Sediminicoccus rosea: one gene and its partner. The protein of the gene in region 1 binds, or shares a complex with, the protein of each later gene. Links are inferred from orthologs where the notes say so. Each region holds a gene or a part of one and is shown on either strand. Other genes may lie near its edges. The genes, in order: ccmB and R9Z33_RS24555.

The links.
Region 2: the proteins of ccmB (region 1) and R9Z33_RS24555 are in contact, whole or in part, in a solved structure (PDB 8CE8), measured with the Escherichia coli proteins. The link is inferred for Sediminicoccus rosea from one-to-one orthologs.

What each region holds. Positions count from the first base shown.
Region 1 is NZ_CP137852.1:307,499-316,452, forward strand. What follows is about bases 2,098-5,051. They hold ccmB (heme exporter protein CcmB), read right to left. Parts: upstream 3,923-5,051; coding sequence 3,272-3,922; downstream 2,098-3,271. Other genes in these bases: R9Z33_RS01465 (hypothetical protein), read left to right, coding at 2,267-2,683; R9Z33_RS01470 (hypothetical protein), read right to left, coding at 2,836-3,195; ccmA (heme ABC exporter ATP-binding protein CcmA), read right to left, coding at 3,919-4,521; acnA (aconitate hydratase AcnA), read left to right, coding at 4,578-5,051. Also shown: purF (amidophosphoribosyltransferase), read right to left, coding at 1-76; R9Z33_RS01455 (CvpA family protein), read right to left, coding at 88-648; DNA repair protein RadA, read right to left, coding at 695-2,095; more of acnA, read left to right, coding at 5,052-7,268; R9Z33_RS01490 (CHAP domain-containing protein), read right to left, coding at 7,297-7,821; R9Z33_RS01495 (YjbF family lipoprotein), read right to left, coding at 7,900-8,523; proB (glutamate 5-kinase), read left to right, coding at 8,622-8,954. UniProt on the Escherichia coli protein: Required for the export of heme to the periplasm for the biogenesis of c-type cytochromes.
Region 2 is NZ_CP137852.1:5,090,609-5,099,366, reverse strand. Bases 2,603-5,360 are described here. They hold R9Z33_RS24555 (heme ABC transporter permease), read right to left. Parts: upstream 4,502-5,360; coding sequence 3,704-4,501; downstream 2,603-3,703. Other genes in these bases: R9Z33_RS24545 (HXXEE domain-containing protein), read left to right, coding at 5,100-5,360; R9Z33_RS24550 (EVE domain-containing protein), read left to right, coding at 4,663-5,103; ccmD (heme exporter protein CcmD), read right to left, coding at 3,409-3,549; R9Z33_RS24570 (heme lyase CcmF/NrfE family subunit), read right to left, coding at 2,603-2,798. Also shown: R9Z33_RS24580 (cytochrome c-type biogenesis protein), read right to left, coding at 1-91; R9Z33_RS24575 (DsbE family thiol:disulfide interchange protein), read right to left, coding at 226-816; more of R9Z33_RS24570, read right to left, coding at 813-2,602; more of R9Z33_RS24545, read left to right, coding at 5,361-5,657; R9Z33_RS24540 (Rieske (2Fe-2S) protein), read left to right, coding at 5,654-6,010; R9Z33_RS24535 (Bug family tripartite tricarboxylate transporter substrate binding protein), read left to right, coding at 6,147-7,115; R9Z33_RS24530 (glutathione S-transferase family protein), read left to right, coding at 7,170-7,796; R9Z33_RS24525 (ankyrin repeat domain-containing protein), read right to left, coding at 7,806-8,435; R9Z33_RS24520 (hypothetical protein), read right to left, coding at 8,437-8,724. UniProt on the Escherichia coli protein: Required for the export of heme to the periplasm for the biogenesis of c-type cytochromes.

The DNA of each region.
Region 1 (8,954 bases):
CCCCGCATTCCTCATGGAACTTGTCGTCATCACCCGGGAGGCCAAACCCAGGGGCGGCTGCGGCGGGAAGGGGCATGGGAGTGACCTTCAGCTTCGGTTTCGGGCAGGCGGACGCATCAGGTCCTCCTGCGTGGGCACGCGGCGTTCCGGCGGTGCAGCGATGCGGGGGCGATACTCCTCCGGCATCAGGCCGACAACCCACCGGGCCCCATCCACCACATAGGGCAGCGCCCGGGCCTCCTGCACGGGTTCGGGCCAGCGCTCGATGGCGGGGACGAAGAGCCCCGCGAGCACATAGGCCAGGACCGCGATGAAGGCGCCACGCGCCAGACCGAATATGGCGCCCAGGGAACGATCCACACCCCCCAGAGGGCTGCGCTGCACGCTGCCCGCCAATGCGTGGATGAGCAGCTTCAGCACCACCAGCACCACCAGGAAGACGCCGCCTACCGCCACGCCATCGGCCAGCCAGTCGGGCTCGATCGTCCCTTCCATGAGGGGCTTGATGTGGTCGAGCAGTGCGAAGCCGGCCAAAGCCGCGCCGATCCAGGCGGCGATGCCCAGGAACTCCCGCACGAAGCCGCGCAGGAAGGACAGGATGGCGGAGGCCACCATCACGAGGAGAAGGATGCCATCCGCCCAGGTCATGCTGCGCTGCCATGTAGCGGGGGCAGCGATTCCTGTCACCTTGGGGTCATTCGCGCGTCCGCTTCAGCGTCCCGGCGGCGAAGGGGGCCACCAGATCGGCCAGGTGGCCCACCTCGGTCAGGCGCAGGCCCTCGATGGCGGCGGGCGGCTTGTTGCCGCGCGCGACCCTCCGCGGCAGCACCGCGGCGGAGAAGCCGAGCTTCTGCGCCTCGCGCAGGCGCTGCTCCGCCTGGGAGACCTGCCGGATCTCGCCCGAAAGGCCGACCTCGCCGAAATACACGGCGTCGGGGTCGGTCGGCCGGTCGGTGATGGCGGAGGTGAGTGCCGCCGCCACGGCCAGGTCCGCCGCCGGCTCATTGATCCGCAGGCCGCCCGCGATGTTCAGATAGACGTCGGATTGCCCGAAGCTGAGCCCGGCGCGGGCCTCCAGCACGGCCAGCAGCATGGAGAGCCGCCCGCCCTCCCAGCCCACCACCTGCCGGCGGGGGGAGCCGCCATTGCTGGGCGAGAGCAGCGCCTGCACCTCCACCAGCACCGGCCGCGTGCCCTCCAGCCCGGCGAAGACGGCCGAGCCCGAGATGTTGCCCCGCCGCTCGGCCAGGAAGAGCGCCGAGGGGTTGGTGACCTCGACCAGGCCGCCCTCGGTCATTTCAAAAACGCCGATCTCGTCGGTCGCGCCGAAGCGGTTCTTGGTGGCCCGCAGGATGCGGAACTGGTGGCCACGGTCGCCTTCGAAATAGAGCGTGGCGTCCACCATGTGCTCCAGCACGCGGGGGCCGGCCAGCGTCCCCTCCTTCGTGACGTGCCCCACCAGCACCAGCGCGAAGCCGCGCGCCTTGGCGCAGCGGATCAGCTCCGCCGCGCAGGTCCGCACCTGCGCCACGGTGCCGGGCGCCGAATCCAGCGCGTCCAGCCACATGGTCTGGATCGAATCGATGACGACGAGGGTCGCCTCCGTCTCGGCCTCCAGGCTTGCCAGGATGTCGCGCAGGGCGGAGGCGGCGGCGAGCGCCATGGGGGCCTCGGCCAGGCCCAGGCGGCGCGCGCGCATCCGCACCTGGGCCACCGCCTCCTCGCCCGAGATATAGAGCACGCGCTTGCCCGCCATCGCCATGCGTGCGGCGGCCTGGAGCAGGATGGTGGATTTGCCGATGCCCGGATCGCCGCCCACCAGCACCGCGGAGGCCGGGACGAAGCCGCCGCCCAGCACGCGGTCCAGCTCGGCGATGCCCGTCAGGTGTCGGGGCGGCGGGGCGCTCTCCCCCGCGAGGCCGACGAAGCTGATGCCCCGCCCGGGCGGGGCCTTGCCGGCGGGCCCCGGCGCGCGGGGGGCCGTGCTCTCCTCGACCAGGGTGTTCCATTCGCCGCAGCCATCGCAACGGCCCTGCCACTTTGGGTGCGTTGCGCCGCAGGATTGGCAGGTGAAGCGGGTGCGGTCCTTGGCCATGCGATGGAACATAAATAGAACGCAACCGCCCCGCAAGGGCGCCGGGCCGATAGGCGGCGCCGATGGGTGGCGTCGCCGGAACAGATTGGCCGCGCCCCCGAATGCGGCCTAGCTTGCGTTCATCGGAGCGGCGGTCCCGCCCACCGAGACGGACCCGAAGGAGCGACTGAGATGAGAAAGCACCTGTTCACCGGCCTGGCCGCCGCCGCGATCGGCATCCTGCCCCTCGGCGAGGCTTCGGCCCAGGGCAACTCCTACTGCAACGGCATGGTCCAGGCGGCGAGCTTCTACAGCACGACCCACGCCACCCCGACGCGCAGCACCGTCTCCTACTTCGTGATCATCCAGAGCATGGTCGAGCAGTCGCTGCAGATCGAGGTGACCTTCCGCGACACGCGGAACATCGTGATCCCCGGCGGTGGTGGCCCGCATGGCCGCCGCCTCGGCCCCTGGGGCACCTCGCAGCCGATCCAGATCGGCGTGGCGACGCTGGCCAATCCCTCGGGCACCGGCGGGCTGAACGTGCCGCATGACCTGGCCGCCGGCACCACGGTCACCTGCCGGGTCCTGCACCGCTCGGGCGCCTGAGTCCGGCCGGCCACCCCTCCTCGGGATGAGTAGCCGCAAGGCGGCTCGTCCGAGCAGGTCGTCGCGCCACTTCCCCATCCCAGGCGCGGCGGCAACCCCGGCGGGGTGATCCCCCCCATTGGCCCCGCCGGGGGCCCTGTTTCCGGGCGGCCTCAACCCATGCGGCACGAGGCGCCGAGGCCGCGCAGCAGCGTCTCGGGCGGCAGGCCGGCGGATTGCTCCTCCGGCAGGCGGAGCGCGAAGACCGTCTGGCCCTGGCGCACCAGCATCAGCGGCAGGCCCATCTGCGGCCGCCCGCCGCCCGTCATCAGCACGGGCTGCAGCAGGATCGCCTCGCCGGTGCGATTGGCGACGGCCACGCTGATGCCCGTCGCGGCGCGGCCCGGCGCGTGCTCATGCCATTTCGGGCTGACGGCCAGCACCTCCACGCGGCCCCCGCACAGGGTGCTCGCGCCCAGGGCGGGGCCGGCGAGAAGGCAGGCGAAGGCCGAGAGGGCCAGAATGCGGCGCATGGGATCGCTCCATCCAACTGAGAACGTTCCCGTCCTATGGGATGAAGGTTAACCGCCGCCTAAGCGCGGCCTGGCCTCAATCGCCGCGCAGCGCCGCCCCGGCGGCGAGCGGCGCGAGCGGGGCCGCCAGCGCCAGGATCGCGGCTTCCAGCAGCAGGTAGGGGCGGGGCGGCAGGCCGCTCGCCGCCGCCTCGATGGCCGCCGCGCCGAAGATCACCGCGGGGATGGAAAGCGGCAGGACCAGCAGCGGCAGCAGTACGCCGCCGCGCCTGGCACCCAGCGTCAGCGCCGCGCCCGCCGCGCCGAAGACCGAGAGGATGGCCGAGGCGAGGCCGAGCGCCAGCATCGCGGCGGGCCAGGCCTCGGTCGGCAGGTTGAGCAGCGCGGCCGCCAGCGGCGTGGCCAGCACCAGGGGGATGCCCGTGGTGATCCAGTGCCCCAGCGCCTTCACCGCCGCGATGCCCGCCGGATGCAGGCCCGAGAGCAGGAGCTGGTCGAGCGAGCCATCCTCCGCCTCCGCGCCGAACAGCCGGTCGAGCGGCAGCAGCGCCGCGAGCAGGGCGGCCGCCAGCAGCACGCCGGGAGCGAGGCGGGCCAGCAGCTCGGGCGAGGGGCCGACGCCGAAGGGGAACATCGCCGCCACCAGTACGAAGAACATCACGGCCGAGAGCGTATCGGCCGGGTGGCGGATGGCGAGGCGCAGCTCGCGGAGCAACAGCGCGATCACAGCCGGAGCTCCCGTGCGTCGGGCAGCGGCAGGGGCAGGTGAGTCGCCGCCAGGATCATGCCGCCCGCGGCGCGATGCGCGGCGAAGAGCGGCCCGAGGCGCGCGACCGAGGCCGCGTCCAGCCCGACCGAGGGCTCGTCCAGCAGCCAGAGCCGGGCGGGCGCCAGGGCCAGCCGCGCCAGCGCCAGCCGCCGCTTCTGGCCGGAGGAGAGCACCCGCGCCGGCAGCTCGGCCAGCGGCGTGAGGTCCAGCGCCTCCAGCGCCGCCGCCACCTCGCCGCCCCAGAGGCGCGCGAAGAAGGAGAGGTTCTCGCGCGCCGTCAGCGCGGGCTTCAGCGCATCCTGGTGGCCGATGTAGCGCGTGCGCGCGCCATGCGCCGGCAGGTCCGCCAGACAATCGGCGCCATCCCAGGCCAGGCTTCCTTCCGCCGCCGGAATCAACCCCGCGAGCAGCCGCAGCAGGGAGGATTTGCCCGCGCCATTGGCGCCGGTCAGCAGCAGGGCCTCGCCTGGGGAAACCGCGAAGGACAGGCCGGCGAAGACAAGGCGTTCCGACCGCCAACAGGCCAATTCTCGCGCTTCGAGCAGGGCGGCCTCCATGGACCTCTCCACAAGGCCATGCTTAAAAGCGCGGCGCAAGAGTGAGGAAGAAAATCATGAACGGGACCGACACCCTGAAGACGGCGCGCCAGCTCTCCGTGGATGGCAAGACCTACCACTACTTCAGCCTGCCTGAAGCGGCCAAGCAGATCGGCGACATCTCGCGCCTGCCCTTCTCGCTGAAGGTGCTGCTCGAGAACGTGCTGCGCTTCGAGAATGGCCGCAGCTACACGGTGGATGACGCGAAGGCGATCGCCGAATGGGTGCAGGCCGGCCATTCCGAAAAGGAAGTCCCGTTCAAGCCGGCCCGCATCCTGCTGCAGGACTTCACCGGCGTCCCCGCCGTGGTGGACCTCGCCGCCATGCGCGACGCGCTGCTGAACCTGGGCGGTGACCCGCGCAAGGTGAACCCGCTGGTCCCCGTGGACCTCGTGATCGACCACTCGGTCATGGTGGACGTCTCGGGCAGCGCCAGCGCGCTGCAGAAGAACGTGGACATCGAGTTCGAGCGCAATGGCGAGCGGTACGAGTTCCTGCGCTGGGGCCAGGAGGCCTTCAACAATTTCCGCGTGGTCCCGCCCGGCACCGGCATCTGCCACCAGGTGAACCTGGAATATCTGGGCCAGGTCGTCTGGACCAACAGCGTGGCGGGCGAGACCTATGTCTATCCCGACAGCTGCTACGGCACGGACAGCCACACGACGATGATCAACGGTCTGGGCGTGCTGGGCTGGGGTGTCGGCGGCATCGAAGCCGAGGCCGCGATGCTCGGCCAGCCCATCGCCATGCTCATCCCCGACGTGATCGGCTTCAAGCTCTCCGGCAAGCTCAAGGAAGGCGTGACCGCCACCGACATGGTGCTGACCGTGACCCAGATGCTCCGCAAGAAGGGCGTGGTCGGCAAGTTCGTCGAATTCTTCGGCCCCGGCCTCGCGCATATGCCGCTGGCCGACCGCGCGACCATCGCGAACATGGCCCCCGAATACGGCGCCACCTGCGGCTTCTTCCCCGTGGACGAGATGACGCTGAGCTACCTCACGCTCTCGGGCCGTGACGAGCACCGCATCAAGCTGGTGCGCGAATACTGCAAGGCGCAGGGCATGTTCCGCGACGAGAACACGCCCGACCCCGTCTTCACCGACACGCTCGAGCTCGACCTCTCCACCGTCGAGCCTTCGATGGCCGGCCCGAAGCGCCCGCAGGACCGCGTGGCGCTGGTCAATGTCGGCGCCTCCTTCGCCAAGGACCTCGCCGCCGGCGCCATGGGCGTGCCGGGCGACGAGGCGAACAAGCGCGTGAAGGTGGCCGACGCGAATTTCGACCTCGGCCATGGCGATGTGGTGATCGCCGCCATCACCTCCTGCACCAACACCTCGAACCCCTATGTGCTGGTCGCCGCCGGGCTCGTGGCACGTAAGGCGCGCGCCAAGGGCCTGAAGCCGAAGCCCTGGGTGAAGACCTCGCTCGCCCCCGGCAGCCAGGTGGTGACGGATTACCTGGACGCCGCCGGCCTCTCGGCCGACCTGGACGCCATCGGCTTCCAGACGGTGGGCTATGGCTGCACCACCTGCATCGGCAATTCCGGCCCGCTGCCGGATGCGATGGTGGACGCCATCGAGGAGAACAAGCTGGTGGTCGCCGGCGTGCTCTCGGGCAACCGCAACTTCGAGGGCCGCGTGCACGCCAATGTGCGCGCGAACTACCTCGCCTCGCCGCCGCTGGTCGTCGCCTATGCGCTGGCCGGCACGGTGAAGCTCGACATGGGCAAGGATCCGATCGGCATCGGCAGCGACGGCAAGCCCGTCATGCTGGCCGACATCTGGCCCACCCAGGAAGAGGTGAACGCCACCGTCCATGAGGTGCTGACGCGCAAGATGTTCATGTCCCGCTACTCGGACGTGTTCAAGGGTCCGAAGCAGTGGCAGGCCATCAAGGTGGATGCGGGCAGCGACACCTATCGCTGGAATGCCGGCTCCACCTACGTGCAGAACCCGCCCTATTTCGAGGGCATGACCATGGATGTGAAGCCGCTCGCCTCCGTGCAGGGCGCGCGGGTGCTGGGCCTGCTGGGTGACAGCATCACGACGGACCACATCTCGCCCGCGGGCAACATCCGCAAGACCAGCCCGGCCGGCGAATATCTGCTGGAGCACCAGGTCCGCCCGGCCGACTTCAACAGCTACGGCGCCCGCCGCGGCAACCACCAGGTCATGATGCGCGGAACCTTCGCCAATATCCGCATCAAGAACGAGATGGTGCCCGGCATCGAGGGCGGCATCAGCAAGCACTACCCCTCGGGCGATGTCGCGCCGATCTATGACGTGGCGATGCGCTACAAGGAGGAGGGCGTTCCGCTCGTGGTCTTCGGCGGCAAGGAATACGGCACCGGCTCCTCCCGCGACTGGGCGGCCAAGGGCACCTTCCTGCTGGGCGTGAAGGCCGTGATCGCCGAGAGCTTCGAGCGCATCCACCGCTCGAACCTGGTGGGCATGGGCGTGCTGCCGCTCGTCTTCAAGGAGGGCGAGAACCGCCAGACGCTCGGCCTCAAGGGCGATGAGAAGGTGGACATCCTCGGCATCGAGAACCTGAAGCCGCGGATGATGCTGGACGTGGTGATCACCCGCGCCGATGGCAGCGTGGTGAAGACGCAGGTGCTGTGCCGCGTGGATACCGCCGACGAGGTGGAATACTACCGCAATGGCGGCATCCTGAACTACGTGCTGCGCGAGATGGCCAAGGCCGCCTGATCGCGCCCTGGCCGGTGGCCGCGCGGCCTTACCGCGCGGCCATCTGCATCCGCGGCAGGATGAAGCCGTGCGCCGCGAAGACGGTGTTCCCGTAGTCGTTGATGCGCGGATACCAGACGCGGATCTGCGTCCAGTCATTGCCGGGCGAGACGTCGATCACCGGCTGGTCCTGCGCGATGCGCCCGCGCGCGGCACCGCTCGCCCAGTTCGCATGGTCCACCCGGATCTCCCGCGCGGAGACGACGCGCGAGACGACGGCCACATGGCCCGTCGGCAGGCGGCGGGTGCGCGCCAGCACGATGACGCTGCCCGGCGAGGGGCGCCGCGCGCGGGTGTAGCGCCCGGCCGCCGCATCCCACCATTGCCAGGCATCGCCACGCAGCTCGATGCCTGAGCGCGCGCGCGCATAGGGCACGCAGGAGAGCTGCATGTCCGGGCCCATCCCCGGCACGCCCGAGGGCGTGGGCGCGCGCGAAGTGCCGCAACCCGCCAGCGCGGATAGCGCGATCAGCCCCAACCAGCGCCGACGGCTGGCGTGGAAGACGCTCGTCACCTGTAGAAACCCCCAAAGCCGCCTCCCCCGAGGCAGCCGGATGATTTTACCGGAAACCGGCGTGCGAAAAAAGCGCGATCATTCGGCTGGCTGGAAGTCGAGCGCGAGGGGGCCGATCCCGGGGCCGATCCACTGCTCGGCATAGCCCACGGCGCCGCTCTCGCGCTCGGCCCAGAAGCGGTTCACCACGGGCGAGAGACCGGGGACGCGGCAGCGCTCCTCCACCAGGATGTAGCCATCCTCCGTCTCGGCCGCGCGCAGCCGGCAATCGAAGGAGAGGCCGAAGCGCATGCTGGCGGGGTCGCGCGAGGCGCCGGAGACATCCACGAGGCGCCGGGTTTCCGCCGTGCGCGTCAGCAGCGCGCGCGGGTCGGTCAGCGGGTCGGGGCCGTCGAAGCGGGTGGCCATCACCATCTGCGGCAGGCCGGCGGTCCCGACCACGCGCGCGCCATCCGTTGCCACCACCACGCCGCCGGGCGCGCGCCACATGCGCCGCGTGCCTTGCTGCTGGATCAGCACCGCGCTGGCGCGCCGCCGGCCGAGCGCGAGGCGCAGCACCTCGCCGCTCTCCTCCGCCTCGGCGCTCTCGATCTCGGCGATGGCCAGGCGGTCTGGCTCGCCGCCCGGCAGGAACCCGCCGAAGGTCGAATCGCTGGTGCAGCCGGCCAGGGCGAGGAGGGCGATGGGCAGGAAAGCGCGCATGCCGGATGATGCGAACACGCCCCGGTTGTGTCGAGGGGATTTCGCCCTGCCGCGGGGAGGCTGGACGCACCGCCGCAAAAGCCGCAGAGAAACGCGCCATGTCGCCCCTGAACACCGCCCGTCGCATCGTCGTGAAGATCGGATCCGCCCTGTTGGTGGAGCAGGCGGAGCCGCGCCGCGCCTGGCTCGAATCGGTCGCCGCCGACATCGCCGCCTTCCGCGCGCGCGGGACGGAGGTGGTGGTGGTCTCCTCCGGCGCCGTCGCCTTGGCGCGCGGCACGCTCGGCCTCACCCGCAAGACGCTGCGCCTGGAGGAGAAGCAGGCTGCCGCCGCGGTCGGCCAGATCCGCCTCGCCGGCGCGTGGGAGCAGGCGCTGGCCGGCCAGGGGCTGCGCGCCGCGCAATTGCTGCTGACGCTGGAGGACAGCGAG
Region 2 (8,758 bases), 4.8 Mb from region 1 along the record:
GCTCCTGCGCGGGGTCGCGCAGGCGGTAGGTGGTGTCACCGATCTGGGCGAAGGCGGGGGCGGCCGACAGCAGCGCGAACGCCAGCAGCAACGGGCCAGCCAAATGAGAATCCGGCCGCACAGCGGCCGGCGCCGCCCAACCGGAGGCATGGCCAAGCGCGCCCGCCGCGCGGCGAAGCCAAGCGCGCGGAGCGCGCGCCCGGCGCCTGAGGGCGTCAAAAAATCTCATCCGGCAAGCCGCCGGAGGAGAGGCAGTACGTCCTGCGCCATGAGTTCGGGCGTCAGGGGCCCTGCGAAGCGCCAGCGGATGATGCCGCCGCGATCCAGGATGTAGGTCTCGGGCACGCCATAGACGCCCCAGTCAATCGAGACCCGGCCCGGCTCGTCCACGCCGAGGCGGGCGAATGGGTTGCCGTGGCGCGTCAGGAAGGCCTGCGCCTCGCGCGGGCGGTCCTTGTAGTTCACGCCCCAGACCGGCACGCCCTGGCGCTGCAAGGCCATGAGATGCGGGTGCTCGATGATGCAGGGCGCGCACCAGCTGGCCCAGAAATTCACCACGACCGGGCCGGGCAGTCCCCGGAAATCGCCCGATGCCAGGGCCGGCAGGCCGGAACTGTCGAGCGCGGGCAGGCTGAATTCCGGCGGCGGCTTGCCCAGCAGGGCCGAGGGCACGCCGCGCGGATTGAAGCTGCCATCCTGCAGGCCGCGCAGCATGGCCCAGAAGCCCAGGCCCGCCGCGGCCGCGACGCCGAGCGGGGCGAAGAGCAGCAGCTTGCGGCGCGAGGATTTGGGCGCCGGTTTCACCACATCGCTCATGCCGGCGCCTCCGCCTCCTCCTTCCGCCGCCTTGCGGGGGCGGCGATGCGGATGCGCCGGTCGCTCAGCGAGAAGGCGGCGCCGAGGGCCATGATGCCCGCGCCGATCCAGATCCAGGGCGCGAGCGGGTTGTTGTGCAGCCGCAGCACCGCCTCGTTCACGCCCGCCTCATTGGCCCGCTCCTCGCCAAGAACGGCGTAGAGGTCGCCGGCCGGCGAGGTGCGGATCGCGGCCTCGGTCGTCGTCATCCGGCCGGTCGGGAAGTAGCGCTTGCTCGGCTCCATCACATGCACCACGCGGCCGTCGCGCAGCACGGTGATGGTGGCCTTGCGGGCGGTGAAGTTGGGGCCGACGAAATCGCGCACGCCCTCCAACCGCCATTCATAGCCGGCAAATGTCGTGGAGCCGCCGGGCGGCACCGCGACCAGCTTCTCGGTGGAGAGCCCCATGCCCGAGATGCCGAGGATGGTGACACCCACGCCCGCATGGGCGATGGCGGCGCCCCAGGCGGCGCGCGGCAGGTTGCGCGCGCGGTTCCAGGCATTGCCGAGGCTCGTGCGCCCCACGCCGGCACGGTCCGCGATGTCGGCCACGGCGCCCGCCAGCAGCCAGAAGGCGCAGGCGAAGCCAAGCGCGCTCAGCACATGCCAGCCGGCCAGCGCCAGCGTCAGGATGAAGGCCAGCAGCGCCACGCAGGCGGCCCACCAGAGGCGTTGCAGCACGGGCCAGAGGCTCGCGCGCTTCCAGGCCAGCATGGGCCCGACGGCCATGGCCATCACCAGCGGGAGTGCCAGGGGCGCCGTCGCCGCGTTGAAGAAGGGCGGGCCGACCGAGATCATCTGCCCCGTCAGCAGGTCGAGGAAGAGCGGATAGAGCGTTCCGACGAAGACCACCGCTGTGATCGAGCACAGCAGCAGGTTGTTCAGCACGATGCCGCCCTCGCGCGAGATCGGCGCGAAGACGCCGGCTGGCGCCATGGCCGGCGCGCGCCAGGCGAAGAGCGCGAAGGCGCCCGCGACATAGATGCCGAGCAGGCAGAGGATGAAGAGCCCGCGCGCCGGGTCGGAAGCGAAGGAATGGACCGAGTTCAGCACGCCCGAACGCACCAGGAAGGTGCCGAGCAGCGAGAGCGCGAAGGCCAGCAGCGCCAGCAGCACCGTCCAGATCTTCAGCGCCTCGCGCTTCTCGACCACGATGGCCGAATGCAGCAGCGCCGTGCCGGCGAGCCAGGGCAGCAGCGAGGCGTTCTCCACCGGGTCCCAGAACCAGTAGCCGCCCCAGCCCAGCTCGTAATAGGCCCACCAGGAGCCGATCGAGATGCCCATGGTCAGGAAGGACCAGGCGGCGAGTGACCAAGGCCGCACCCAGCGCCCCCAGGCGGCGTCCACGCGGCCCTCGATCAGCGCGGCCACGGCAAAGGCGAAGGTCACGGCGTAGCCGACATAGCCGATGTAGAGCAGCGGCGGATGGATCGCGAGGCCGATATCCTGCAGCAGCGGGTTCAGCCCCTGGCCATCGGGCGGTGGCGGCCAGATGCGCTCGAAGGGGTTGGAGGTGAAGATGATGAAGGCGAGGAAGCCGAGCAGGATCATGCCCATCACAGCCTGCACGCGGGCCTGCAGGGCCGAGGGCAAGGCGCCCCCGAAGGCCGCGACCGCGGCGCTGCAGCCGGCCAGCACCATGACCCAGAGAATCAGCGAGCCCTCGTGATTGCCCCAGACGCCGGTGACCTTGAACAGCATCGGCTTGGCCGAGTGGCTGTTGGCGACGACGTTCACCACCGTCATGTCGTTGGTCACATAGGCCCAGATCAGCGCCGCGAAGCTGATGGTGATGGCGATGAGCCCCGCCACCGCGAGCGGCGCCGCCGAGCCCATCAGCCGCACATCGCCGCGTTGCGCGCCCCAGAGCGGCAGGATGGACTGCGCGATGGCGAGCATCGCCGCCAGGATCAGCGCGAAATGGCCGAGTTCGGGGATCATGAGCCGCTCCTCGGCGGTTGGGTGCGGGCGGGGTCGGTCGCGCCGGGGCGCGCGGGGTCGGTCGCGCCGGGGCGCGCGGGGTCGGTCGCGCCGGGGCGCGCGGGGTCGGTCGCGCCGGGGCGCGCGGGATCCAGCGTGTTCCAGGTGGCCGGCGCCGGGGCCGCGCCCTGCGCCGGGTTCCAGTGGCCGGAACGCTTCAGCGCATCGGCCACCTCGGGCGGCATGTAGGTCTCGTCATGGCGGGCCAGCACCTCGCGCGCGCGGAAAGTGCCGTCCTCGCCCATCACGCCCTGCGTCACCACGCCCTGGCCCTCGCGGAACAGGTCAGGCAGGACGCCGGTGAAGACGACGGGGATGGCATGCGCGCCGTCGGTCACGCGGAAATGGATCGCCGGGCGGCCCTGGTATTCGCCCTGGCGCTGCACGCTGCCTTCCTCGACCAGGCCGCCCAGGCGGAAGGCGCGGCCGGGTGGCGGCGTCTCGCGCACGATGTCGGACGGCGAGCGGAAGAAGACGAGATTGTCCTGGAAGGCCGTCAGCGTCAGCGCGGTGGCGCTGCCGAGGCCGATGGCGCAAAGCAGGAGGATGTAGAGCCGGCGCTTCTTGCGCGTCATTTTTGCCGTTCCAGCTGGGCGAGTTGCCGCTTCGCCGCGCGATGGCGACCGAGTGCGGAGAGGGCGAGCGCGGCGAAGACGCCCAGAACGGCGGCCCAGCTCGCGATGACGTGCAGCCAGTGTGTGGAGAGGGTCATGTTGCCGCCCTCAGGCGCGTCCCGCCGGAGGCGCGACTTCGGCACGACGCGCGCACCCTGCCGCCTTGGCTTCGCCGCGTTGCCGGCGCGCTGGGCCAGGCGCCCGGTTGGGTGGCGCCGGCTGTTTTGCGGCTGGATTCCCCGAGGTGTGCGCTCATGCCTCCACACTCCGCATCTGGCCCGGGCTCGCATCCGCGCGCCGCGCGGCGGCCATCTGCAGGGCGCGGACGCGACGCTCCATCACGGCGGCGCGCGTCGCGGCCAGCGTGACCGCCATGAAGGCCAGCGTGAAGCCGAGCGTGCACCAGAGCAGCGGGTAGAGGATGTCCACATGCATGCCCGGCGCGTCGAGCCGCGTCACCGAAGCCGGCTGGTGCAGCGTGTTCCACCAATCCACGCTGAACTTGACGATGGGCACGTTCACCACGCCGACGAGCGCGAGGATCGCGCCCATGCGCGCGCCGCGCTCCGGGTCGTCGAAGGCGCGCACCAGCGCGGCATGGCCGAGCCAGAGGAAGAACAGCACCAGCACCGACGTCAGCCGCGCATCCCAGACCCACCAGGTGCCCCACATCGGCTTGCCCCAGAGGCTGCCGGTGAGCAGGCAGAGCGCGGTGACGGCGGCGCCGATCGGCGAAAGCTCCCGCGCCGTGAGGTCGGCCAGCGGGTGGCGCCAGATCAGCGACATGATGGAGAGGATGGCGAGGCCCATGTATCCCCCCATGGCCAGCCAGGCCATCGGCACATGGACGAACATGATCCGCACGGTCTCGCCCTGCTGCCAGTCGCGCGGCGCGAGCCAGAGACCCCAGACGATCCCGATGCCGAGCACGACCAGCGCCGCACCCGAAAGCCAGGGCAGCCAGCTCTCGGTCAGCCGCAGGAAGCGGCCCGGATTGGCGAAGCGATGCAGCGAGCCTGAAGACCGCGGGTTTGGAGCAGCGTTTTCCACGTCACCACCATAGGCAGATGCGCCCCGGGATTGAAGCGTCCCGCGCGATGCATCCGCCAGCCGAAAGTTATCCTCGCGCAATGATTTGCGCCCCATTGGCGAGGTCGCGCCAGATATGCGAAGCCTTGGCGGGAACGCCACCTGCCGCTGCGAAGAATCCGATGGCCAAGCCCCCGCCGAAAGCCAAGCCCCACCCGCCCACCTTCCTCGTGAAGTCCGAGCCCGATGTCTTCGGCTGGGACCAGCAGGTGGCCAATGGCGTCGAACCCTGGACGGGCGTGCGCAACGCCCAGGCCGCCAATGTCCTGCGCGCGATGCAGGTTGGGGACCGCGTCTTCTTCTACCACTCCAACATCGGCAAGGAGGTGGTGGGGATCGTCGAAGTCGTCCGGACCGCCTATCCCGACCCGACGGATGAGACGGGCCGTTGGGTCTGCGTGGATGTGAAGACCGTCTCCAAGCTGCCGCAGCCTGTGCCGCTCGCCGCCATCAAGGCCGAGCCGCGGCTGGAGGGCATCGGCCTGATCCGCCAGTCGCGCCTTTCGGTCATGCCGATCGCGCCCGAGCATGCGGCGGTGATCCTGGAGATGGCCGGCGCATGATGCGGGCATTGCGCGACCACTGGCTGATCGGCGCGCTGACCGGCGCGCCCCTGCTGCTGGCGCTGGCGCCGGTGCAGCAGACGGTGATGCCGCCCTGGCTGCTCTGGGTCTTTCTCGCGCAGCCACTCTACATGATGCACCAGCTGGAAGAGCATGTGGGCGACCGCTTCCGCCACTTCGTGAATGCGCGCCTGGCCGGTGGCGCCGAGGCGCTGACGCCGGCCGCCGTCGCCGTCATCAACATCGGCGGCGTCTGGATGGTGAACGCGCTGGCGCTACTGCTGGCGGCCACGCATCACCCCGGCTGGGGGCTGGCCGCCGCCTATCTCATGGTGGTGAACGCGGCCACCCATGTGGCGGCAGCGGTGAAGCTGAAGCTCTACAATCCGGGGCTGGTCACGGCCGTTCTGCTCTTCCTGCCGGCGGGCCTCGTCACCCTCATCCTCGTCTCCGGCCAGCCGGGCGTGGGTGTGGTGGAGCACCTGGGCGCGCTGCTCTTCATCCTCGCGCTGCACGCCATCATCGTGCTGCATGTCACGCGGCGCTCGGCATGAGTGACGCGGCTGATTGGCGCGTCCTCTGCCGCGTCGAGGACATCCCGGATGGCGAGGCGCGCGGCTTTCCCGCGCCACCCGGCGGCTTCACCGGCCTCTTCGCCATCCGCCGCGGGGCGCGCGTGCTGGTCTATGTGAATTCCTGCCCGCATATCGGCCTGCCGCTGGAGCCCGTGCCTGACCGATTTCTGGATCGCAAGCGGGAGATGATCGTCTGCGCCGCGCATGGCGCACGCTTCCGCATCGAGGATGGCGAATGCGTTTCCGGCCCCTGCATGGGCGATGTGCTGGAGGCGGTGGAGGTGCGGCTGGTCGAGGGCGAGGTGCGCGTCCCGCCGGATGCAGGGATCTAGGGCCTGAGCGTCTCTGGTGCAGGCACCAAAGACGTGGAGCAGCCTCTCAGCGCATGGCGGGGGTTTGACCGGACGAATGGGCGCGCTAGTTTGCGGCTCGAGGAAATTTCAGTCCCCTAGAGAGGGAATCCCCTGCATGTCGAACATCACCCGCCGCGCCCTGCTCGGCACCGGCGCCGCCGTGGCCCTGGCCAGCCCCGCCCTGGCCTTCCCGGATCGCACGATCCGCATCATCTCGGGCTTCCCGCCCGGCGGCCTGAATGACGTGGTGAGCCGCGCCATGGCGCAGGCGCTGACGCCCATCCTCGGCGTTTCCGTCGTCGTCGAGAACCGCGTCGGCGCGGGCGGCAGCGTGGGCGGCACGGCCGCCGCGCGTTCCGCGCCCGATGGCCACACGCTCTGGATGGGCATTGTGGACACCCAGGCCATCCTGCCGACGGCGATGCGCGCCCTGCAATACGACCCGGACCGCGATTTCGCGCCGATCAGCTTCGTCGCGAACGTGCCCTTCGCCTTCATCAGCGGCCCCTCGCAGCCCAATATCCGCGACTTCCGCGCGCTGATGGCGGCCGGCAAGGCACGCCCGGGCGTGATCAGCTTCGCCAGCTGGGGCGTCGCCTCCACCTCGCACCTCGCGATGGAGCGCGTGCTGCGCCAGCAGCAGGTGGAGATGCTGCATGTGCCCTTCACCGGCCAGGCGCCGGGCATGCAGGCGATCATCGCGAGCCAGGTGGATTGCATGGCGCTGCCGGCTGGCGGCGCCGAGGGCGCCTGGCGCGCCGGGCAGCTCCGCGTGCTGGCGGTCGCCGCCAAGCAGCGCGTGCCGCTCTACCCCGATGCGCCGACCATCCTTGAACTCGGCGGCACGCTGGATGCGGGGCTGTGGAAGGCGATCTACGCGCCGGCCCGCACGCCCGCGCCGGTCATCACCCGCCTGAACCAGGCGGTGCACGAGGCGATGCGCCAGCCGCAATTCATCGAGGTGCTGCGCCTGCAGGGCGCCGTGCCCGAGCCCTCGACGCCCGAGGCGCTGGCCGAGCTGCAGCGCCGCGAGCGTGCCGCCTGGGGCGAGGTGGTGCAGGCCACCGGCGCCTATCTGAACTGAGCCCCCTGTCGGGCGGGGGCCTCCCCCGCCCGTCCTGCCCTCGCGGAGCCGCGCATGTACACGCTGATCAGCGCCACCCCCTCGCCCTATGCCCGCAAGGTGCGCATCGCGCTGATCGAGAAGGGCATTCCCTTCACGCTCCAGACCGAGGTGCCCTGGCACGGCACCACCGCGACGCCGGCCTACAACCCGTTGGAAAAACTGCCCGTGCTGGTGCAGCCCGACGGCACCGGCATCTATGAGAGCCGCTTCATCCTGGAATGGCTGGAGGTGAAGCACCCCACGCCGCGACTGCTGCCCGATGATGCCGAGCAGATCCTCGCCGCGCGCCAGGTCGAGGTCATCGCCGATGGTGTCTGTGACGCCGTGGTGCTGCTCTTCTTCGAGCGGCTGCGCCAGGAGCCGAGTGCGGAATGGATCGCGCGCCAGCGCCGCAAGGTGGAGGGTGGCGTGCGCGCCCTGGCCGAGCGCGCGGGCGATGGCTTCCTCGTGGGCGGCCGCTTCGGCCTGGCCGACATCGCGGCCGGCACGGCGCTGCGCTACCTCGCTGTGCGCTTTCCGGAATTCGACTGGGCCGGCCAATACCCCAGCCTCGCGGCGATGAGCGCGCGGCTGGAGGCGCGCCCGTCTTTCGCGGCGACCGTGCCGGTGCCGCAGACCATCACCGAGAAGGTGGTCTAGGCGCGGGCCTTACCGCCCGCGCCGCTCCGCATGGGGCGGCCGCGCGCCGGCCGGCGTGCCAGCATCGAAGCCGAGGAACCCGATCGAGGGCTGCGGTGCGCCGCCATTGGCCTGCCAGAGCTGCGGCAGGCGCGGCGTCGCGTTCGCCGCCTGGACCGGTGCCTCGCGCGCTTCACGGGTCGGCGGCGGGGTGCGGGTACGGACCGGCGGGCCGCGCAGCGGGATGGTGTCGGGCGGGGGCGGCGCGTAGCCGGCCGTGCCGCGCACCGAGAGCACGTAGAACATGATCTCCGGCCGGCCCTGGTCGATGGCGGAGTCCACGGCCGTCAGGCCCAGCGCGTTCCGCGCGTTCACATCGGCGCCGCGCGCCACGGCATCGCGCACCGTGGCGATGTCGCCACGGTTGATGCCGTCGAACAGCGCGTCATTGGGGTTCATCGCGGAAGGCGGGGTCTCGGCCGGGATGGGGGCCACGCCACGCCGGGCGGCCACGCCGGGCAGGGCGGGCGGCGGCTCGCGCGGCGCGGCCGCCGCCGGCGGCGCGGTGGTGCGGCTGGAGCCGAGCATGCCCTGGGCCGTGGCAGGCAGGGCCGGCAGCAGCATGGCGCCCGCGAGGAGCAGGACAGGATAGCGTGTCATTTCAGCGCCCTCCGAAGGTGAAGCTGTCCGGCGGGGTCTCGGCCGCGGCGGGTGCCGCTTCCTTGATCTTCGCCTCGATCTGCTGCATCAGCCGCCCGAGGCCTTGGGTCAGCCCGGCCAGTTGCACCAGGGGGACCACCAGCAGCCCCGCCGGGACGGGCTTGTTGTCGGCGCCCAGGCGCCCGAGCGTCAGCCGCACCACGCCATGCTGAACGGAAGCGTCGAGCAAACCGTCGGCGAAGATGGTGGCACCGAAGAGGGCGGAGCCGGGAGAGGTCTGGTTGTCCATCGCTGAAGCCATAGCCGAGGCGCGGGCCGGAGGC